Algoriphagus sp. Y33: one gene and its partner. The protein of the gene in region 1 binds, or shares a complex with, the protein of each later gene. Links are inferred from orthologs where the notes say so. Each region holds a gene or a part of one and is shown on either strand. Other genes may lie near its edges.

Region 1 (11,839 bases):
CACATACTCTTGATTGATTTTAATATCCACTTTAATATGATCGATATTGAACTTGGCCTTGTAGGCATTCAACTGTTGATCGACTACATCCTTGAAACTGATTTCAGAAATTTTATTGTCAATTTTGGTTGATCTGTAAAAGTCCAGCATTTTGTAGATAAAATCATCCAACTTAACCGTCGCACTGTCTATCATATCAAAATACTCCGCAGCCTCGGGATCTTTGAGTTCCATTTTGGCCAACTTAGACACCCCTGAAATACTCATCAGAGGCCCTCTCAATTCATGGGACAAACTGTAAACAAATTGATTCATCTCAGAATGAAGTTTTTTGAGTTTCAAATTTTTATCCTTTAGCTCACGTCGCATAAAGTATATGTCTGCAGCATTTTTTATAGAGTTTCTAATCTGCTCAATGTTCCATGGCTTATCTATAAACCTATATACCTCCCCTTTGTTAATAGCATCTATTACAGATGCTATATCCGAATAGCCTGTAAGCAAAATACGGATCGGATCAGGATTAAACTTAACCAACTCTTCAAAAAACTCCGTACCTGTCATTCCTGGCATCCTCTGGTCAGCGATCACCACGTGTACTTCTTCCTCTCTGGCGATTCTCAATCCTTCATCAGCGTCTATAGCTGTGAAAATCTTAAAGTCCCTTCTTAAAGTAGCCCTGAAAGACTTTAGATTATTGTCTTCGTCATCAATATAGAGTACGTGAATTTTATCATTCATAGCGTTGAGTGCTTTGATAAATAGGAAGGGTTATCTTGAATGTAGTGCCCTGCCCCTCTTCAGAGATTACTTCCAGCGTTCCTTTGTGGCTTTCAATAATAGAATAAACTATTGAAAGCCCCAAACCTGTTCCTTTTCCTACAGCCTTCGTAGTGAAAAAAGGCTCAAAAATTCTTTGCTTCACATGCTCAGGCATGCCTGGCCCATTGTCCATAATCTCAACTGTAACCAAATCTTTCAACGCTCTCGTCCGCAGCTCAATCTTGGGATCAACAACAGAATCAATGTGATCAGCCAACGCATGAACTGCATTATTTATAATGTTCATAAATACCTGATTGATCTTACCGGCCAGACACTCCACCAATGGTAACTCCTCAAAATCCCTTACTACCCTGATTTTGGTAGACATCGTGCTATTCAGTAAGATGAGTGTACTGTTTAAGCCGTCATGAAGATCAACTTTCTTCATGTCTTGCTCATCGACGCGAGAAAACAACCTGAGTCCCTTTACAATTTCAACAGTTCTCTTAGCTCCATCGTCCATTCCTTTCAGCAGTTGCTCCACTTCTTCCAATACGTAGTCAAGCTCTAAGTCTTCTTCCAATTGTTTTGCTTGCTTGCGCGAATCGTCTGAAAACTCTTTCTCACCTGCGGCTCTATAAAACGCTATCACCTCCATAATATCCTTAATATCCCGTTTCAATGGCATCACATTGGAACTCACAAAGTTGATCGGGTTATTAATCTCATGGGCGATACCAGCTGTCAGCTGACCGAGGGAAGCCATTTTTTCTTGATTTACAAGCTGGCTCTGGGTGTTCTGGAGATTCCGTAGTGCCATTTCCAGTTCATCCGTCCGAATCCTTACCTTTTGCTCCAGCATGGCATTTTGTTCCAATACCAGCTGCTCGTTTTCAGCCAGGGCTTTTAGACGCTCAGCCTGTTCTATCTCCTTTTCTTTCTTTAGGATATTGATCTTATCCGCCAGGGCTAAAGAAAGTAAAATAGCTTCCAAAGCTGTTCCTATCAGCATCGGTAGATTAGCATAAAAGCCTAGATTAAAGTATCCTTGAGTCTGCAGGATATAGAAAATTATGCCGAGTAAAAAGAAACTCCATGCAATCAGAAAATATGAGGCTGAACGGATTTTTCTACGAACCAATAATATTGCAATCGAAAAAAACGTAATCACCACCAAAAACCCATTAATATCAGTGATCTGATAACTCAAACTAACAATCCCAAACAATCTTAATAGAAAGGTAACTATGTAAGAAACCCATATAGCCTTCAATATTAAGTCAAAAAAAGGCAATCTCTCTTTTGTGCTTAAAAAATTACGGACAAAGGGAATAGCAAACACACTTGCTATTGAAGTAAATCCTATAATACTAATCTCGTAAAGAAGTGGGTTCTGATAGAGAAAATACCAATAAGAATGTCCGGAAAGTGAAAGCTGGGCTAATGCAATAAACAGCACATACATGCTGTAGAACAAATACAAAACATCTAAGACCGAAAAATAAAGGAATAGGTTATAAAAAAACAAGGCCAGCATTATACCTATGTATATATTTATAAAAACAGTCCTTTTATTAAAACTTGAATCAAAACCACTTTCCGAAGAAAGTAACGCCGTAAAACGGATAGGTTCTGAGGAATTTATCTTTAATATCACATAGGGTAGCCAACGCTCTGAATTAGTAATTTTAAAAGTAGGGTTCGGATTGCCAAAGTCATTAGAGTCCAAAAAACCAATCCCCTCCACGTCGCAGAAAACCAATAGTCCTTCTAAATTGACCCGGTATAATTCTATACTTCTAAACGAAGGATTATTGATCTCAAGGTAATACTGACCAGGCAGACTCATTAGATCAGAACTCAAATCCAATCCAATATAAACTGTGTCATGCTGTACACCAAGATCAATAATGTCAGTATTTTCCCCATCGATTTCTTGGAACCCGTCCCCCCATCCATAATTCTCATTAATTTCGCTTTCAAAAATAAAATAGCGATCAATCTGGTAAACATTATTGTCGCCGAATATATCTAAATATCTAGATAGCGGTAAGAAGATACCAAAAAATATCATCAAAACAACAAGAAAACCAATTACATTTAACTTCTTAATTCTCATTGGTTCTCCGAATTCTTATTAACTATTAAATCAAATCTCACCATCATTTCTCCCTTTGGACCTGTTTCCAGTTTTTGATGGACCACATTGTTTCTAAGCTGAAAAATAAACTCTCGCTCAGATTCTTCTGCAGTGGGCAAATTATCAACATCTTCAATGGCTAGTACAGTAGCAATCAACCCTTCTTTAGGGTAATAAAAAGTACCATTATCTCCCAATGTCTCTATCACTTCATAGCCAACTTTTTTTGATATTCGTACTGTCGCAGGAGAGCATAGAGCCAACAGCTTCTTAAGTTTGAATTGAGATGCAATAGCTACCCCAACCTTTACCAAATATATACTTCCAATGCCGTATCCTGCAACCTCCCTACTATTCCATAAACCACAATACTCAGCCACCTCCAATTCTCCAAATTGATTCATATACTCTATGATGCCGGGATCCACTTCCGAAATCGCATCTTCTAGGGGCAGAGGATATCCCTTACTTCTTAACTGAACACGGCCTCCCCCTAAAACCCTAAAATCATCCATAGATTCAAACAGAATCAAATAAGTGTTTGGATTATCTACCCATGATCTATCCGCTGAGGTTACTTTAGTAACTCCATAGGATTCAAGTACCTTTAAATGCCCCGCTATATATTTCTCTGTAGCCGCAATATCTTCCGTGACCCTTATTACCCTTACCCTAACTTCCATGACTAAAATTTGCGATCTTTTCTAAGTCTACATAATATCTATCGGAGCGGATTTCTTGCCCCAAAAGAATCATTCTGGAGAAATACCCGCATGCCCCTCCTCCCAATATTACGGAAGAAGCCAGCTGTGGCCAAGAAGTTATCGTCTTCCCTATTTCATGAATACTTTGCTGAGCTCCTGTAGACAGTTGATTAAAATCCAAAAGAGCCATTAAAATCTCAGCGTATTGATTGGGGATTTTAGACACAAGACCCGATTCCTCTCCAAACTGCCGAAGAAGTCCATGAAGTATCGGCCGCTCCGGCTCTAAATCAAATCTTTCTACGTCAATCATTCCTCTGTCGCTGGTGTCCATCAACACCGGAATCCCAAGCTCTTTTGCTTTGATTCTGCTCTTGATTTTCACATCCAAACTGTCACACTCCTCTATTAATAAATCCAGTTCACCTCCCTGAGTAAAAAAATCATGAATATTATAATCCTGAACACCTTCATTATATAGCACCACATTCAGATAAGGATCTATCTCTGCGATTTCACGGGCAGCAATTACTGATTTCTTGATTCCCAAATTATGAACCCCTGTCCGAACTCTGTTTAGATTACTAAGTTCCAGCTCATCAAAATCAGCCAACCGAAGTTCCCCGCACCCTCTTTCCAACGCTAAAGTTAAGGCCACACTCTGTCCCACCGAGAGTCCTATTATCCCGATTTTCTTGTCCGCCAATTCCTTTTGCTCCTCTTCCGTGATGACATATTTATTTCTAACAGTTCGTACAGTAACAAACTCCTTCTCAGGAAGTAAATGAACGAGACAATGGCGCCATGGATAATACACCCAATTCCCAATATCTGAAATAGCTTGATTGCCAAAGAAATCCTCAACTGCCTCATCTAATTCAATCCGTGTGTATTTTTTCTGCGGGTTTCTGAGTTTGATCAAATCAGCCACCTGAGACTTGATCTCATCATGAATAAGTAAAGCAGTGTCTCCTTTCAGCTCTTGTATGACATTATTTAACTCTTCATCTGAAGTGTTTAATATCAACGGCTTATACACTTCTTTCTTTGAAGTACCCATTAGTTTTGACATCGAAATTTTACTTGTAGGGGTTTGATATGGGAGGAATAATAATTCACTAAAGTGCAATAAATCAGTTAATGATAAATGAATATTTTTCTTTTATTTCCTTCTACCAAACAACCGACTAAGCCACCCTTCTTTTTTTTACTCTGAATTTCAGTGGTTTACTACAACAAATTTCCCCTAAGTCAAATGCTCATGGGAGCGGTGAAACTTGTAGGGGGATTTTCAAATTTCCCAAAATTAATGGATCGAATCCTTTTCATTGGTTTTGTCAAGAATTTTATTTGACTTAATGCAACTGTAGGAAAAAAAGACTATTTTGAAAATGAACGAAAAATCGTATAAAATTGAAGTTTTTTTTTAGACTTTTACATCATGGAAGACAAGCCTCAAGAAAAAATCAAAATCCTTTACGTAGATGATGAGGAGAACAATCTTCAGGCATTTAAGGCAACTTTCAGGAGAGATTATAAAATTTTCCTGGCAATCTCAGCCAAAGAGGGCCGTGCTATCCTTGAAAAAGAAGAGGTTGATATCATCGTTACTGACCAAAGAATGCCTGAGGAATCCGGGGTGGAATTTCTGGAATCCATAATTCCAACCCATCCCAACCCAATAAGAATTTTACTTACAGGATATACGGATATCCAAGCTGTCATTGACGCAATAAATAAGGGCCAGGTCTATCACTACCTAACAAAACCCTGGGAGGAAGACTATCTACGAACCGTCATCAAAAATGCTTACGAGATCCTACAACTTCGTAGGGAAAACGAAAAGCTCACCAAAGCACTGATCAAATCCAATGATCAGCTGGAATTTCTACTTCGTCAAAACCTACTTTCCTAATCCTATCAATATCTAGCAGCAAGCAATAGCTGTAGTTCCTTGTGACTGATGCCAAATTTCCTTCCCAAATAGGCATTTGTCAGGCTTCCCCGATAGGTATAAACCCCCCTCAAAAACCATTTATAATTGAATATCATTTCTTCAGCACCTCCCAAGTCGGCCATTTGAAGAATAATAGGGGTAAAAATATTGCTTAAGGAATAAGAAGCTGTTCTGGCAACGCGAGAAGCAATATTCGGCACGCAATAATGTGTAATATCATGAACCTGATACACCGGTTCATCATGTGATGTCATTCTTCCTGTCTCGATACACCCCCCTTGATCAATGGCTACATCAATAATGATACTCCCATGCATCATATTGGCCACCATTTCCTCAGACACTACAATTTTGTTCCTTCCCTTTTCCGCACGCAGTGCCCCGATCACCACATCTGCTTCAGAAAGTGCTTGGTTCAAGCTGAAATTATCAATTGTGGAAGTGTATATCTGCTGGCCTAGGAGCTGCTTAAGTCTTCTCAATTTGTAAATATGATTGTCAAAAACTTTAATGTTGGCTCCTAATCCCAATGCAGTTCTGGCTGCATATTCCGCCACTGTTCCTGCACCTATAATCACCACCTGGGTCGGCGGTACCCCCGTGACTCCTCCCATGATCAATCCCTTACCATTATTTTCACTGGAAAGGTATTCAGCGGCAATAAGCATCACCGTACTGCCGGCTATCTCGGACATCGCCCTTACTACAGGCATTCCCCCCACCTTATCTTCCAAGTATTCAAATGCTACCGAGGTGATTTTCTTCAGGTTCAGCGTCTGGATAAACTCCTGGCTTTGTCGTTCGAGCTGTAATGCTGATATCAAACAGCTTCCGGTACTCATATAACTTAGCTCCTCCTCTGTAGGTGGGTCAATTTTTAATACTACCTCTGACTCAAAGACCTCTTTCTTGGAATCTGTGACTTTTGCACCCGCATCCGAAAAATCCTGGTCTGAAAATTTAGACTGTAATCCGGCTCCTGCTTCCACCACTACACTAATGCCGTTATTTGAAAGCAAACCAACGGACTCGGGGGTGATAACTACTCTCTTCTCTTGGGCAGAAGCTTCCTTAGGCAAGCCAATTACCAAAGATTGGCCTTTCTTTCTAACCCTAGCCGGTGATTCTTGTGGGATAAGCCCCACAGCAGTTAGTTGATCAATTTCAGCTGGCATCTTGGATATGTTGTAGGTTCAAGGTTCGTTTTGTTTCGGAATCATTGCTGATCCGAATTAGGAAAAACTTCTCCGGCAAAAAGGAGGCAATTTTCTCTGCCCATTCAAGCCAACAATAATTTCCGCTATAAAAATACTCTTCTATTCCGATATCCAAAGCTTCTGTAGGATCATCCATTCGATAGAAATCAAAGTGGTAAAAAGTTACACCACCTAGATTTTCATAATGATTTACGATCCCAAAAGTGGGGCTGCTTACTTGATCAGTCATTGCAAAAGCTTTGGACAAAGCCCTAATCAGAGTGGTTTTACCCGCCCCCATTTCGCCTTGAAACACCCATACCTTTTCGTCAGCAGCAGCTTCTATTAAAGCGTTTGCGGCCTTTTCAATTTCATCTAGCTCGTATGTGAACTGGGTCAACTGCGTAATTATTTTGGTGACAAATGAACGATCGGAATGATCATTTCTTCCAAAGATACACCTCCGTGCTGAAAAGTGTCCTTATAGAAGTTCACATAATAATTGTAATTATTGGGGTATGCAAAGAAATAGTCCTCCACTGCAAAAACATACGTAGAAGAAACATTTAGCCTTGGAAGTTTTGCGTCTTCAGGTTTTTTGATTTCAAACACCTTACCCTGCTCAAAATTCAGGTTCTTCCCTTGCTTATACCTTAGATTGGTAGTCACATTTTTATCTCCGATGATTCTATAGGGCTTATTCACCCGCTTAGTGCCGTGATCCGTAGTAATAATCACTTCGGCTCCTGCGTCATGGATTTTCTTGAGTAACTCAAACAAGGAAGAATGCTCAAACCAACTGGTGGTCAGCGATCTGTAGGCGGATTCATTTGGAGCCAATTCCCTAATCATTTTCATATCGGTCCTTGCATGGGAAACCATATCCACAAAATTATAGACCAAAACATTCAGGTCATTTTGAAGAAAAGTATGGAACTGCTCCAAAACGGCTTTTCCCTGATGGGCTTGGATTATTTTGTTATAACTGGATTTGATAGATAGCCGGTTTTTCTCCAAGTTTATCTTAAGCCATTCTTCCTCAAAATTATTTTTCCCCTCATCTGAATCTTCATCCTCCCAGAAGTGGGGATAGAATCTCGCCATATCCATAGGCATCATTCCGCTAAAAAGCGCATTTCTAGCGAAGGCTGTGGTAGTAGGCAAGATGCTATAATACGTATCCTTATCCTTGAGATTAAAATAGGGAGCAATTATTGACTCTATATCTTCCCATTGATCCAGTCTGAAATTATCAATTACTATGAAGAAAAGAGGCTTCTTCTCTTTGAGTTGTGGAAAAACCTTCTTTTTCATCACATGATGGGAAAGTAGAGGTTTTGTCTGGTTCTTTTCCTCCATCCAGTCCAGGTAGTTGTCTTTTATGAATCGGGAAAAATTGGCATTGGCTTCAATTTTCTGGGACTCCAATACGGGAAGCATGTTTTTGTTTTCAGTATCATCGATCTGCATTTCCCAATAAGTCAACTTCCGATAAATATCGGCCCAATCCTGATGATCTTCAGCGTCACCGAAAGCCATACTGATGTTCATAAAGTCCTGCTGGTAACTCTGAGTAGTTCGCTCATCGATCAATTGCTTGTTTTGAAGGAGTTTCTTTACTGAAAGCAAAATCTGATTGGGGTTGATCGGCTTGATCAAATAATCAGCAATCTTGCCACCAATAGCATCGTCCATAATATGCTCTTCCTCACTTTTGGTGATCATCACTACCGGTACTTGCGGCTTGATCTGCTTGATCTGCTGCAATGTTTCGAGACCTGTCATTCCTGGCATCATTTCGTCCAGAAAGATTACGTCAAAGTTTTTTTGCTCAACTTCTTCGATAGCGTCCACGCCAGAATTGACCGTGGTTATAGCATAGCCTTTCTTCTCGAGAAAAAGAATATGAGGTTTAAGCAGGTCGATTTCATCGTCTGCCCAGAGTATATTGAATTTTTGAGACATCTTAGATTCAGTTTCTTTTAAAATTATAATTACTTTTGAGTCAAACAAAAAAGGCCTCCTTGAAAAGCCAAAAGATACTAAACGACCCTGTTTACGGATTTATCACAATCCCAAGCGAGTTGATTTTTACGATTATCGACCATCCTTATTTTCAACGATTGCGAAGAATAAAGCAACTGGGGCTGACTGATTTTGTCTACCCCGGAGCTCTCCATACCCGATTTCATCATGCCATAGGGGCAATGCACTTGATGAGCATTACACTTGACAATCTACGAATAAAAGGCACTGAGATCACAGATGAGGAATATGAAGCTGCGCTAATTGCAATCCTTTTGCATGACATCGGGCACGGACCTTTTTCACATGCCTTAGAATATAGCTTGCTGAAAGGCATCCCCCATGAAGAACTTTCTCTTCTGACTATAGAACTCCTGAATCAGGAGTTTGGTGGCAAATTAGGCCTTACTTTAAGAATATTTAAGAATCAATATGAGCGAAAATTCTTCAATCAGCTAGTATCCAGTCAATTAGATATTGACCGGCTAGACTATCTACAGCGCGATTGTTTCTTTACAGGTGTATCCGAAGGAACTATCGGAGCAGACCGTATTATCAAGATGATGGACGTGAAAAATGATCAAGTGGTCATTGAAGAAAAGGGGATTTACTCCATTGAGAATTTCCTGAGTGCGCGCAGATTAATGTATTGGCAGGTATACCTGCACAAAACTACCGTCAGTGCTGAGAAAATGCTCATCAAGCTTATCCAGCGAGCGAGATTTCTACGGCAGTCGGGCACTCGATTTACGATCACAGATGAATTCGATTTCTTTCTAACCCAAAATTTATCTTTGGCGGACTTCCGAACTAATCCAGCCTTTTTACGATTGTTTCTTGAAATGGACGATTTGGACATTTGGGGAGCAGTAAAACTGTGGAAAAATCACCCAGACTATGTGTTAAGGAATATTTCCCAGATGTTTTTGACCCGCAATCTTTATAAGATCAATTTAACAAATGAACCTTTTTCTGCTGAAGAAATCACGCTGTTAAAAGAGAAGACCATTATAAAACTTAAGATCCCTACAGAAGATCTTGATTATTTCTTTTCCCATGGAGCAGTGAGCAACTATGGCTACCTCGCTAAGGACAGGATTAATATTTTGACAAAAAAGGGAAAGGTAATTGATGTAGCTCAGGCAGCTGATCTGCCAAACATAAAGGTCATGAGTAAAATCGTGGAGAAGCATTACGTATGTAAGGCCAAAAGCCTAAATTTAAATTATTAACTCCGTTTATATTGTTTATGGAATTTACCCTCGGACAAATCGCTGCAATCCTACAGGGAAAAGTAGAAGGCGATGAAAGCCAAAAAGTATCCCGGCTGGACAAAATCCAAGATGGCAGCCAAGGAGGTATAAGTTTTTTGGCAAATGAAAAATACACTCCTTTCATCTATGACACAGAAGCTACGGCAGTAATTGTCTCCCACCACTTTATCCCCACCAAAACCCTGAAAACCAATTTAATCAGGGTAGATGATGCTTATACCGGTTTCACAAAATTGCTTGAGGCTTATGCTATGCTAATGAAAAACAGCGCAGTAGGAGTCGAAGAGCCTAGTTTCATTGACCCTAGCTCCCAGATAGGGGAACAGGCCTTTAGAGGCGCATTCTCTTACATCGGAAAAAATTGCAGAATCGGAGAGTCAGTTAAGCTATATAGTCATGTGCACATCGGAGACCGTGTGCAGGTAGGAGATAATACGATAATTCATGCCGGTGCCAAAATATGTGCTGACAGCATCATAGGTAGCAATTGCGAAATTCATCCGGGAGCCGTTATCGGTTCTGATGGGTTTGGATTTGCCCCCCAGGGAGATGGCTCATACAAAGCTATACCTCAAATCGGAAACGTGGTACTGGAAGACAATGTGAGCGTGGGCGCAAATAGCACGATTGATTGTGCCACCATGGGCTCAACAATAATCAAAAGAGGGGCAAAAATAGACAATCTGGTCCAAATCGCTCACAATGTGGTCATAGGCGAAAATACAGTAATAGCCTCCCAAACGGGGATCTCAGGCTCTACAGTGATTGGAAAAAACTGCGTAATAGCTGGAAAAGCAGGCATTGTAGGCCATATAAAAATCGCAGACAATACCACAATCGGAGCAAATACAGGAGTAAGCAAATCTATCTCTAAGCCAGGAACGACTTTATTTGGATACATCGGCATGGACATGAAAAACTTCCTGAAATCATACTCCATCTTCAAAAACCTCGAAGGGATAGTAGACCGCATAAAAGAACTAGAAAAAAAGCAGTAAATTTGCAGCCTTTAGCATGCTGAACGGTTCAAAAATCAGATGAAAGTAAAACAACACACCATTAAAAAGCAGGTGGAATTATCCGGAGTGGGACTACACACCGGGGTCATTTCAAACATGACATTTCTACCCGCTCCCCCAAATCACGGATATAAGTTTCAGCGAATTGACCTGGAAGGCAGACCAACTATAGATGCAGATTGCGACTTGGTGGTAGATGTATCCAGAGGAACCACCTTGGAGCAAAATGGAGCCAGGGTCTATACAGTAGAGCATGTCTTGGCTGCTTTGGTAGGTTTGGAAATCGACAATGTACTCATTCAGCTGGACGGACCTGAGCCTCCTATTATGGATGGGTCATCAATTCAGTTTATAGAAGTATTGGAAGACGCAGGTCTCGAAGAACAAAATGCGCTTCGAAGATTCTATGAAGTTCAAGAAAGCATTCAATATAAAGATTCTGCCCGTGAGGTAGAAATGGTAGCTTTGCCTACCGACAACTACCGTGTGACGGTGATGGTCGATTACAATTCTCCCGTATTAGGCAGTCAGCATGCATCTATTACTGACATCGGCCAATTCAAATCGGAAATTGCTTCTTGCCGTACTTTTTGCTTTTTGCATGAGCTGGAAATGCTCTACAATTCTAACCTTATCAAAGGCGGAGACCTGAACAACGCCATCGTAGTGGTGGATAGAATAGTAGAGGAAAAAGAATTGGTTCATCTGGCCAAGATGTTTAATAAGCCAAAGGTCGAGGTGAAAAAAGAAGGCATTTTA
Region 2 (11,808 bases), 540 kb from region 1 along the record:
TATATTCTGCCTGCCAATCACCTATGATGGAAGATGCATTGGCGGTGCCCTGATTGTCAGTAAATCCACCATCCCTTGATACGCGAAGTCGACCGTCAAGGAAAGTATAAGCTACACTCAGTTGGAACGTCTCCAGTGCATTTTGATCCAGAGTAGCCACATCCAGGTCGACTTCCAGATTTTTGTCTACCTGACCAAGAAAGCTGTTAAGCTGGGTAGAAAGCAATTGCCCCAAACTTGAAGAGATAGTGGACACGCCTGAAAATTGCCCTTCCGGCGAGAATGAACGGGTCATAATCACTGAAAAAACCTGTCTGTTCATTTCCTGCTCATCATTCGCTATTTTATTTTGGAAAGAGGAAATGGTCGTCTGGGTTTCTCCGCTGGAAGGAAATTCGGTGAAGTCAAAACCAAAATTAATTTCTGGGGAAAGCAATTGACCATCCAGATTCAGCAATACTTTGACAGGGTATCTTCGGCTGGCATTTGTACTTTGGTTGTCTGCGGTTACCGTATTCACCAACAGCGGCTGTAGGGATACACTTTCGGTGTATTCAGCCGAAATGTCCATTACTCCTGCATAGGGATCTCCATACCACGTAATTCTACCACCGGGCTTTATGCTGAATTGCTTTTTTACCACGTTATAGAGGGAGAAGTTATACTTTCCCTCCGTGATTTCGTAGGTGCCGTCTAGTGTAAAATTTCCTTGAGTATCCACATTCATGGTCAATACGCCACGACCTCTTCCTGTGATTCCTTCCTCAGTCCGTGGGTCAATAATGATTTCAGCATAAGCATCAGGGGTGATGTCAAGGACGAAATTCATTCGCACATTCTTAATTTCCAGCCTATTTACCTCCTCGGCAATTTGTTTGATTCTTACGGTGTCTTGGATGTTGATCATATGAATGAAATCCTCCTGAGCTTGGGTGTTGTCACTGCTCAGGGGAATATAAATTCTGGTGTTGGGTTGACTGGTAGCCCGGGCGTTGATATCCATATTGGTAGGGGTACCTACCACTTCTGCCGTTCCTGTGACAAAGGCAGTCCCATAAAACGTCTCATTATCCTTGTCCGTGGTGTTCATAACCTGAAGATTGGCCATGTTGGCTTTGATATCCAATCGGATGTTTTCAAATCCCTGATGAGTTATTCCGCCGGTGACAGTCGCAGTATTCCCAAAGAGATCTTTGAGTTCCATCTGCTGAAAACTGACTTGAGTGGGCCTAAAGAGAATGTCTCCATTGAGTAAATAGGTCGTTTTGAGGTAGTTTACAGTAAGCTTTCCATTGTTTAATCTTCCTGTTCCCTCTACTTTAGGTTCAGCCATTGTGCCGCCCAAATCCATTTTTCCTGAAACAGTACCGCCCATATTTGACACGTAATTAGACAAAAAAGGCTCTAGAATCACCAAGCTAGCATCGCTCAGTGCGGCATCCATATGAATCTCCTGATTTTCGTTAAGTATGTAACCGCCTAGATTGATAGTTTCTTTGCCCTCAATGACATTGATCAGAGATACTTGCAATTGTGTAGAGTCCAAATTTGCCTTCAGATTCATATCCCCGATTGGGAACTGATTTATGGAGACCTTACTTAGGTTGAAATCACCACGCATCAGAGTTTGGTCAAGCAGATGATCAAAGGAGATCAAGCCATTTGCTGTGCCGTCAAAGTTTTGGGGGAAAAGCGTATTAAGCAGGTCTACATTTACGTCGTTTACAGTCAGGTTCAGTTGATCCTCGGGCTGGTTACCGGCATTTCCCTGAAGTGAGATGGATTGATTCTCGTTGAAAAGCTTAAGACCGTCCACCTGTATCGACCCAGGAGTAATTGTGATCAGGTTCAGCGAATCAAATTTCCATTCTCTATCCAGAAGTTTCAGCGATGAAGGCTCAAAGACAAGTTGCGTGTTTTGGGGGGCAAAACGAGCCGTAGCATTGATTCTAGCTGAACTTTGGGTAGAGTCCTGATCTAGGCTAAAGTCAATATTCATATCGTCCTTGTCCCATATTGCCTCAAATCCAAAGTTGGTAAACTGAAGTGATTTGCCGATTTCCTGCGTTTTGGAATATACGTAGAAGGAAGCTAATATATCCGGACTGTTGATGAGTTTGGAGGTGTTGAAGTCAATATTGATGTTTTGAGCTGAATTACCCTGGAATTTCAGTGTGTCAATACTTGTGAAAAAGTTAAATACGGTGTTTTCCTGCGTTTGATAGAATGCACCTTCCAAAACCATGTTTTTTGAAAGGCTGAGATCCGGCTCTAAAAGTTGGACAATCGGATTGATGTTGATCAGCCGAAGGTTGAGGTCGAGATTGTAGATTTCCGAGAAATTTCTTTCAAGATCTGCTATAGGCTGTTCTTCATTTAGGATAATTGCGATATACTGTTTGGTTAGAATATTCAGATCTCTTCCCATTTGCTGGAGGTTAAACTGTCCTGAAGCGGCGGCGACCAGGTAGTCGGAATTAATAGACATGGTGCGCGTGCCCCCGGCAAAAAGAGATTGAAAATTAAAATCCCCCAGCTCCAAAAATCTGTCTTCATAGCCCACTTTGATGTTTCGGAATCTGGCTATTCCCTGAATGTCATCCAGTTCGATTCCTTTGACGTCAATATCCAGATTTCCGCTGAGGAAGGTGGCCTTATCCGTGAAATTCATCCGGTCCAGAAATGCAGTATCAATTTGCAGGCTCATTCGCACGGAATCAGTAGCTTCACGAAGGTTTAATTCTCCATTTGCATTGATTTTAAAATTCGGGTCATTTACTCTAATATTCCCTTTGAAAAGATCCCGTCCATAGGTTGCGTCAGTTTTGATGCCGGTGTAGACGTAGTTTTTTAAGCCAAATCTTGAGACGTCCGCATTTACATCGATCAGTAGGTTGTCAATAGAGTTTCCTGTTGTATTTACGCGGCCTTTTAAGCTTATTTTTTGTAATAATTCCCTTCTTTCAGCTATAATTCCCAAGTCAAGATTAGTTGTGGTTAAGTTGGAAACTGTAGTAGGTAACCCATCTACAAGGTCAAAACTCACTCTGCCACTAATGTCTCCAATGGATGTTTTGAATTCTCCATTGGTATCAAATCTGTGCAAATAGCCTGCGAAATCAGCAGTTAGACGGACGGTGTTGAATTTGTTGATTTCCTTGGAAATATTGCTTGGTAAATAAGGGGCTAGATCATTCGCAAAAATGGTCGAGTTTTTAAGAGAGAGATTAATGTACGTTTCATTGATATCGGGCAAACCATCCAGCCTAAAAGCTCCGAAGATTGCCGTTTTTTCTCCAAGTCTTATCAGAAGCTCCTCCGAACGCATATCCGATACAGGACCTGCTACTTTTCCCGATAGATAGATTTCATCGTCAATATCCGGAAGAGAAGGTGCGAAAAGCTTAAGATCTCCCAAGTCAAGCTTGGTTTCGGTTAAATTGGTAATGATTACTACTTCTTCCACGAAATTGGAAAACGCAGCAGGAGTGGCATATTCAAACCGCAGAAAATTTTTGATATGACTGTTGGCAGATTTCAGACTTAGCTTGTCAAATTCCATAAATTCACGGGCATAGGTCATATCAGTTTTGAGCTCCATGATCTCAAACCCTGAAGTCAGTTCTGTCCCTGTTAGCATTTCTACATCAGCCCCGATCTCAGAACCTTCCAGATAAAAGTCAGAGGCATTCAAAGTAATATTTGAAAAACGAAGCTTATTATAATTCAGTCCTTTGGTGATTGCGTCTGTGATCTCATTGACGATAAAGATCTCGGAATTTCTCAATTCCACCGAGTTAATCCGAAACTGAGTGGGTTTGTTGCTCTTACTTTTCGTGCTGAACATATTGGCCAATTCCTCTACCCACATATTGATATTCATGGCCGAATCACCCTCATGAGTGAGCATATGGAGCTTCGCATTCTCCATCCGCACGGCGTTTATGGTGGTGACTCCGGGAGGGAATAAAGAGAGCAATTCAAAATCAGCATGTATTTTTTTCGCCCCAATCATTAGGCTGTCCCGATGATCCCGGATGATGACATTGTCTAATTCCAAGGCATCCCACCACGTAAGTTTGATCTTTCCAATATCTGTATGAAAAGATGAATTGTTATTGAGAATACTTGTTACAGTGTTGATTACCTTATTTTGCACCCAGGTGATCTGGAGACTCAGAGCCACCACTATAAAAAACATCACCAATGAAAAGACGATCCATAGCAACACCCGAAACGCTTTGTGCAAAAAATCCGTAACTTTCGCGTTCTTTTCCAATGGGTACCAACGATATCTTTATTCTAGCAATTGAATCCTCGTGTGACGAGACCTCTGCGGCTGTTATAGCTGACGGCAAAGTACTTAATAATATTGTCGCCACGCAATCTGTTCACGAAAAATATGGAGGGGTAGTTCCTGAGCTTGCATCCCGGGCACATCAGGAAAATCTCATCCCAGTGGTGCAGGAGGCTATTTTGTCATCGGGGATTTCCAAAGACCGGCTTTCGGCAGTAGCTTTCACGCGGGGCCCCGGATTAATGGGGTCTCTTCTGGTAGGTGTAAGCTTTGCCAAGGCATTTGCATTTGCGAGAAACATTCCATTGATTGAGGTGAATCATATGAATGCGCATATTTTGGCACACTTCATAGAAGATCCGAAACCGAAGTTTCCATTTATTTGCCTGACTGTGAGCGGGGGACACACACAGTTGGTCTTGGTTCAGGATTATTTGGAAATGAAAGTGATAGGAGAGACCCAGGACGATGCCGTAGGTGAGGCTTTTGATAAAACTGCAAAACTGCTGGGTTTACCATACCCTGGAGGTCCGCTTATTGACAAATATGCCAAAGATGGTGATCCGAAAGCATTCCAATTTCCGATTACCCGGATGCCCGGATTGAATTATTCCTTTAGCGGGATAAAAACTGCGGTTCTGTATTTCCTTAGAGACGAGCTGAAGGGGAATCCGAAATTTATTGAAGAGAACCTGGCGGATCTTTGCGCAAGCATTCAGTATTCTCTTGTGGAGATGCTTTTGATCAAGCTGAAAGCCGCAGTAAAGGAGTATGGTGTGAAGGAAATTGCAATTGCGGGAGGTGTATCGGCCAACTCAGGATTAAGGGATACCCTTTCTGAACTGGCAGCTCAGAAAGGATGGAATCTGTACATTCCAAAATTCGAGTACTGCACAGACAACGCAGCCATGATCGCCATGGCAGCACATTATAAATACCTGAAAGGAGAATTCTCATCCATGGATGTCACTCCTCTCGCAAAAATGAAAATCTAAGCATGGCTAAGGATAATAAGTTTGACAAAGTCATCAACATAAAAAACAGAAAGGCAAGTTTTCAGTTTGAATTTGTAGATACTTATGTAGCAGGAATGGTGCTAAAAGGAACTGAGATCAAGTCCATCCGTGAAGCAAAAGTATCACTGACTGAAGCGTTCTGCATTTTTTTGGACGGACAACTATACGTGCGACAGATGCATATCGCCCCATATTCCATGGCAGCGAGTTATAATCATGTCGCAATTCGCGATAGAAAGTTATTGATGAGCAAGAAGGAACTCGAAAAATTGGAAACTAAGTCTCAGGAAAAAGGGCTGACTATCATTCCTGTTCGTATATTTATCAATGACCGGGGGATGGCAAAAATGGAGATAGCGCTAGGCCGGGGCAAGAAATCACACGATAAAAGACAGGATCTGAAGGAAAAAGATGCAAAAAGAGAAATCCGGCGAATGGCCTTTGATTGATGCTTTTGGGATATGTAGACAAACTATCCTTCCACTTTACCGCAGACCTACTTTTGATTCTGCACAGGTCACACAGTTACTTTTTGGAGAGTGTTATCAGACTACAGCTATGACGCCCGACCGGCAATGGTTCAAAATACTGCACGAAGATACAGGACTGCAAGGTTGGATTGCCGGCCGTGCACTCAAGGAAATTCCCCAAACTGACTATTACAAATACCTCAACACGGACTTTCAGATTGTCACCAGTCCTATAGCTGCCATAGAATACCTTGGGACAAATCTATATTTGCTTCCGGGAAGCAGGCTCCACTTCTCTGATTTGGAGCTTTTTAATTGGCAGGATAACATAGGATTCACAGGGGCTGTCCGTAGTCATGCGCTGAGAGCCGACAGGAAGGAGCTGATCGATATTGCAATCAACTATGTCAATGCACCTTTTCAGGCAGGAGGGAGAAGTATAGTGGGATTGGACGGGCGGCAAGGTTTTGAATTGATTTTTGGTATAGCGGGCTATTCTTGGAAGTCAGGCGAAATTCCGGGCAGAAAAATTGAACCCGAGCTCATATTGCCGGGTGATTTATTTATTTTCAGGGAACTGGAAAGGAAGCAGGTCAACTATGCCTTGTATCTTGGAGCTGATGAAGTATTTTGGATGGATAATAGAATTAAAGTGACGGATTTGAGTGAATGGGAAGCCTTCCTACGGAGTAGTAGGGATAAACAGGTAGAATTGGAAACCCGAATGATTATAAGTTAAACTATGGAAAAGCGGGTATTGGTGTTGAATATGGATCATTCTCCCGTGGCGGTAGTTTCGCCACAAAAAGCCATCGTCCTACTTTTAATGGAAAAGGCAAATTGCTTGTCTGTGTATGATTTACTTCAGATACGTACTGTCAGCCGCAGCTTTGAATATCCTGCTGTGATCTGCCTGAATCATTATAAAAACATTCCCTATCGTGGAGTACTTCTCAACCGGATAAATCTTTTTAGAAGAGATCATGGTGAATGTCAGTATTGTGGAAGCAAGAGACAGTTGACCATAGATCATGTGGTACCGCGGTCCAAGGGTGGAAAATCCAGCTGGACCAATTTGACCACAGCCTGTCATAGGTGCAATGTACTGAAGGGTGATAAAAGTCCGGAGCAAGTTGGGCTTACTATAAAGACTAAACCTTTTAAGCCATCTTTAGCCTATTTTTTGTCAGAATATGCCGAAAAGCAGGCAGAAGAATGGCTGCCGTTTTTGAATTCCAAGATGCTTCAGGGCTGAAGGCTCCCAAGATTAACATTTATCTTTTCCGGCAAAATAATTGCCTGAACCTGTGTATGATTCTTTCCATTATCCCTTCTCTTTTATTTGTGTTTGTTCTTCAAACCAGTCAAATCAGTTTTCAGCAACTATTAGGCTCTTGGCAACTGGTACACTTTGACGCGATGGATCAGTTGAGGAATTCTCCCCAGTACCAGAATTCAAATTCAGCCATGCGTGAGGGACTGGAATATAAAATCCAAAACCGGCTTGAAAATACCGTGTATAATTTTATTCCCGGAGACAGTCTGAGATTTACAGATTATGTGAGGCAGGAAGTAGTACAGAAGAAGGCCAAAATAGAAATCAGCAGTGATAATATAGTGACTATTCATGCGGGAGCAGAAACCAGACAAGCCAAAATTGTTCAGTTTGATGATGATCGCATGGTGCTGGAGCCAATCAGTGATAAGCCTGGAGCCGGCAAGTTGGTTTTCAAAAGGATTAAATAGAAAAGTAGCAATCAATCACCAATAGAAAATTAGCTGTCAGGCTCAACTGATGGCTTATTTTTTGCCAGTTGAGATGTAACCGGCTGTGCGTGAGAATGAAATCGCGCTTAATTTTATTGCTGGTTTTGGGGTTGACATTCCCCAAGGTAATTCTTTCATGCCACGATGGTTGTACCAAAAAGGGGGATAGGCACATTGTGGGAGGTTGGTATGGTTTTTTAGGACTAGTTACCGAACCATCAACCAATTTAATTATGTTACGCTGGATTTTAATTTTCTTAGTAATCGCACTTATTGCCGCGGTTTTGGGCTTTGGAGGAATAGCTGCCGGGGCAGCTTCTATTGCCCAAATCATCTTCTACATTTTCTTGGTTTTGCTAGTGATCTCGCTGGTAATGCATCTCTTAAAGAGAACATGATTTAGTAGGATAGCATACAGGCGATCAACAGTCACGTTAGTCGCACAGTTCTAATGAATAGGATCTGTGCGACTTTCAGAAAAAGTTTTCGTGAATTAGGGTTTCCGGTCTCGGCTAGGCAGGCTACTCTTTTGAAAAATTTGAACTTTGTCGGAAATTATTTTCAGACTGTATTTTCCTTGAAACCCTCCCTGTCCACTGTGGTTGAACCCAGATTTTGCATTAGGTTTCGTTAAGAGACCATTAATTGCAATAAAATCAGGCTGTTTGGAGACTGAGGCATAGCACCGCTATGGTGAAGTCGAAAACTGCAACGCAGTGACTGATTTTGAAGCAATTATGGTCGCAATAGAAATGCTAATGCATGATGCGGGTTAAAAACTAGACTTTAAAAAATATCTCCAGTCTCCCCATGAATAAAGAGCCTTTTCCCACAGTTGAAAGACAGTATAATTCTAAACGAGGTTTAATTTTAGACAGCTTGTTGCAGGGTTTTTTAATTCTGCTTCCACTTACCATAATTTTAATCCTTCTTTCAATTGTATTCAATTTTATTTTTGGAATTGTAGCTCCCCTAAGCGCAGCTTTGGATCCGGGTGCTGATGACCCCCATTGGTTGATCAATCTGCTTTCACTAGCTATCTTCTGTACATTTATTTTCTTGATAGGCCTACTCGTTCGTAATAAAGTAGGAAAAGTTTATTTCAAAAGTTTTGAGAAGAAATACCTTACCAGAATTCCACTTTATAATTTAATTCACCAGACAGTATATCAGTTTGTAGGTTTGAAAAAACTTCCTTTTTCTGAAGTTGTGCTTTTGGATCCATTTAGATCAGGAACCATGATGACAGGTTTTATTACAGATCAAATTGGTGAAAAACTCTACACCGTTTTTGTACCTACCGCTCCAAACCCCACAAATGGAAATATTTACCATGTACCGAAAGAGCTAATAACATTTTTGAGTGTAAGTACGCAGGATGCCATGCGGACAGTAATGGGGATGGGTACAGGCACCGCCGGGATACTGGCGGGATTGGATCTTTCGGATATTCGTGCTGATGGCAGTCTACAGGAAATAGAAAAAAGTAAACTAGTGGATGATAATATGGATGGAATGCGCCCCCTTTCCAGCTAGAAATTTTTCCGATAGCATGTACTGTTATTACATGCAAGAGAAGTCTTATCCTGCTTTTCCATAAGCTGGGGCTAATTAGAATATTCACACCTGATAGTGAGGCTCAACCATAATTTTTTTCTTGTTTCTTACAAGACTATCGGAGATAGGAAATAAGGCTTGAATGCAAAGAGACTATCCTTACGAGTAGTTAGAGTCACTTTGATTTTAGGTAAAAGTAAAAAGTGCTTAATGGGATGATACAAATTTCAACCCGATTATGGATCCAATCAATGTGGCCATAAAAAACAACCGCCAGAATTCCGCTGACTCTCTAAATACGAAAATACCCACCAAGGCTGTACCTACCGCGCCTATTCCCGTCCAGACTGCATAAGCAGTTCCAATGGGGAGAGTTTGAGTAGCTTTGATCAGTAGAAGCATGCTTATAGCCAGACAAATGATAAAGCCGGTATACCAGCCATACACTGCCGTTCCTGTGGCATGCTTTGCCTTGCCTAGACATGATGCGAATCCTACTTCAAATAATCCACCGATGATCAATAATATCCAGTTCATAGAGTTAATATCGTATTAAACCACGGAGACAACAAAATCTTCACGAAGTCCGTAATGATGTTATTTATCATGAAAGAGATTTAATATTCAATCACAAGGCTAATTTAGTCTGCTCCCTCAACAGTCGAAAACTCTTTCTGTGCCAGATGCAGTCTCCATATTCTTCAATTCCTGACCTATGAGCTTTGGTAGGATAGCCGGCATTGCGTTCCCATGCGTAATGTGGGTATTCTTCTGCCAGCTTTTCCATGAATTTGTCCCGGTGAACTTTTGCCAAAATCGAAGCTGCTGCGATACTGAAATATTTTCCATCGCCTTTGATCACGCAGGTATGTGGGATCGTTAACTGGGATTTCCACCGGTTGCCATCGATCAATAGATGTTCAGGTAATACGCCTAGACCTTGTACCGCCCGGGTCATTGCAAGAAAGGAAGCATTCAGAATGTTGATCTTGTCTATTTCCACCACACTCGCTTCAGCGATTTGCCAAGCTAAGGCTTTGTCTTTGATCTCTTCGATCAGCTCTTCCCGTTGTTTTTTGCGCAGCTTCTTTGAGTCATTGATCCAGGGGTTGGCATAGTCGGTGGGTAAAATCACTGCCGCCGCGACTACTGGGCCAGCCAGACAGCCTCGCCCAACTTCGTCACATCCGGCTTCTATTCTATTAGCTTCTAAAAAGGGTTTTAGAATCATGATCCTTGTCTTCTCTGATTTTATAAAACTTGTGAATCATCTCTGCTACTAATCCTGTCCAACCTGTCTGGTGGGATGCACCCAAGCCTGCGCCGCTGTCTCCATGAAAATACTCATAGAAGAGAATGTAATCTTTGAAGTGCGGGTCTTCCTGATATTTTTTATGACTGGCTCCGTACACAGGTCTGTTACCATTTTCGTCTTTCATGAATATCCGCATGCATCGTAGTGAGAGTTCTTTGGCGATGATATCCATCGTCATGTATTTGCCCGAACCTGTAGGATACTCGATGGAGAAATCCCCTCCATAGTAAAAGTCAAATTTCTTTAAGGATTCGATGAGCAGGAAATTTATGGGAAACCAAATTGGCCCCCGCCAGTTGGAATTTCCTCCAAACATCACCGTGTCGGATTCCCCAGGCGTGTATTTCACGGATAGTATTTCCTCCCCGATTTTCATGGAATAAGGGTTTTTCTCGTGATATTTGGAAAGCGATCTGATTCCATAATCACTTAAGAATTCGTCCGAATCCAACATTTTTTGCAGCACGCTTTTCATTCTGTGCCCTCTCAAAAGAGAAAATAATCTGCGTTTGTCGTAGCCAGGCTGGATCCAGCTAGATACAAGTGCGGCCAACTTTGGCTTTTCCCGAAGGAAAAAATCCAATCGTTTCTTAAACTCCGGGAGATTTGCAAAAAGATCTTCCCGAATTGGTTCCACGGCAAAAAGTGGAATCAAACCGACAATAGAACGCACCTTCATTTTGCTGGATTCTTTGCCCGGAATATGAAAAACATCGTAGAAGAAATTGTCCTCATCATCCCACAGAGAAATATGTTCTTCGGAGATATTGCTCATGGCACCTGCGATGTATAGGAAGTGCTCCAGAAACTTAGTGGCAGTGAATTGATAGACGGTATTGAATTCGCACAAATCCAGGGAAATTCTCAGGAGATTCAGAGAGAACATAGCCATCCATGAGGTAGCATCGGCCTGCTCTAATTTGCCGTGGTATTTCTGTGCATGGCTTCTGTCAAATACCGAAATATTATCCAGTCCCAGAAAACCTCCTTCAAAGATGTTTTTGCCATCACTATCTTTCTGATTCACCCACCAGGTAAAGTTGATCATCAATTTATGAAGAGCACGCTCGAGAAATTCATGATCACCTACACCGTTATTGGCTTTTTTGTCAATCTGGTAAATTCGCTGAACAGCATACGCGTGAACAGGGGGGTTCACATCGGAAAAATTCCACTCGTAGGCCGGAATCTGACCATTGGGATGCATATACCATTCGTTTAGTAAGACGAGAAGTTGATTCTTGGCGAACTCAGGATCTATCCTTGCAATTGGGATGGCATGAAACGCCAAATCCCATGCCGCATACCAAGGGTATTCCCACTTATCAGGCATGGAGATAATATCATAATTCTGCAAGTGTCTCCAATTGCTGTTTCTCCCTTTTT

The links.
Region 2: the proteins of tsaE (region 1) and tsaD are in contact, whole or in part, in a crystal structure (PDB 6N9A), measured with the Thermotoga maritima proteins. The link is inferred for Algoriphagus sp. Y33 from one-to-one orthologs. Residues at the interface, in WP_004082108.1 of Thermotoga maritima: Leu37, Gly38, Lys46, Lys57, Val59, Lys60, Ser61, Thr63, Phe64, Thr65, Leu66, Met67, Val69, Pro71, Tyr82, Arg83, Leu84, Asp86, Asp88, Phe89, Asp93, Ile128, Asp130, Glu131, Arg134; in WP_004082750.1 of Thermotoga maritima: Cys10, Asp11, Arg49, His50, Leu82, Gly84, Gly135, Gly136, Glu154, Thr155, Leu156, Asp157, Asp158, Ser159, Glu162, Asp165, Lys166, Arg169, Leu170, Tyr175, Lys213, Thr214, Leu217, Tyr218, Gln221, Arg222, Asn324.

Annotation. Positions count from the first base shown.
Region 1 is NZ_CP061947.1:4,294,325-4,306,163, forward strand. Bases 5,447-8,318 are described here. They hold tsaE (tRNA (adenosine(37)-N6)-threonylcarbamoyltransferase complex ATPase subunit type 1 TsaE), read right to left. Parts: upstream 7,163-8,318; coding sequence 6,731-7,162; downstream 5,447-6,730. Other genes in these bases: ID165_RS17230 (response regulator), read left to right, coding at 5,447-5,524; ID165_RS17235 (alanine dehydrogenase), read right to left, coding at 5,530-6,741; ID165_RS17245 (bifunctional response regulator/alkaline phosphatase family protein), read right to left, coding at 7,171-8,318. In the rest of the region: ID165_RS17210 (hybrid sensor histidine kinase/response regulator), read right to left, coding at 1-741; ID165_RS17215 (7TM diverse intracellular signaling domain-containing protein), read right to left, coding at 734-2,884; ID165_RS17220 (hypothetical protein), read right to left, coding at 2,881-3,588; ID165_RS17225 (ThiF family adenylyltransferase), read right to left, coding at 3,578-4,681; more of ID165_RS17230, read left to right, coding at 5,051-5,446; more of ID165_RS17245, read right to left, coding at 8,319-8,727; ID165_RS17250 (HD domain-containing protein), read left to right, coding at 8,787-10,019; lpxD (UDP-3-O-(3-hydroxymyristoyl)glucosamine N-acyltransferase), read left to right, coding at 10,037-11,059; ID165_RS17260 (bifunctional UDP-3-O-[3-hydroxymyristoyl] N-acetylglucosamine deacetylase/3-hydroxyacyl-ACP dehydratase), read left to right, coding at 11,099-11,839. UniProt on the Escherichia coli protein: Required for the formation of a threonylcarbamoyl group on adenosine at position 37 (t(6)A37) in tRNAs that read codons beginning with adenine.
Region 2 is NZ_CP061947.1:3,755,932-3,767,739, reverse strand. What follows is about bases 3,445-6,285. They hold tsaD (tRNA (adenosine(37)-N6)-threonylcarbamoyltransferase complex transferase subunit TsaD), read left to right. Parts: upstream 3,445-4,278; coding sequence 4,279-5,292; downstream 5,293-6,285. Other genes in these bases: ID165_RS15065 (hypothetical protein), read left to right, coding at 5,725-6,285; smpB (SsrA-binding protein SmpB), read left to right, coding at 5,295-5,762; ID165_RS15080 (translocation/assembly module TamB domain-containing protein), read right to left, coding at 3,445-4,249. Outside these bases: more of ID165_RS15080, read right to left, coding at 1-3,444; more of ID165_RS15065, read left to right, coding at 6,286-6,522; ID165_RS15060 (HNH endonuclease), read left to right, coding at 6,526-7,038; ID165_RS15055 (hypothetical protein), read left to right, coding at 7,095-7,529; ID165_RS15050 (DUF1328 domain-containing protein), read left to right, coding at 7,784-7,948; ID165_RS15045 (DUF502 domain-containing protein), read left to right, coding at 8,361-9,086; ID165_RS15040 (multidrug efflux SMR transporter), read right to left, coding at 9,315-9,644; ID165_RS15035 (ribonuclease HII), read right to left, coding at 9,736-10,338; ID165_RS15030 (glucosidase), read right to left, coding at 10,310-11,808.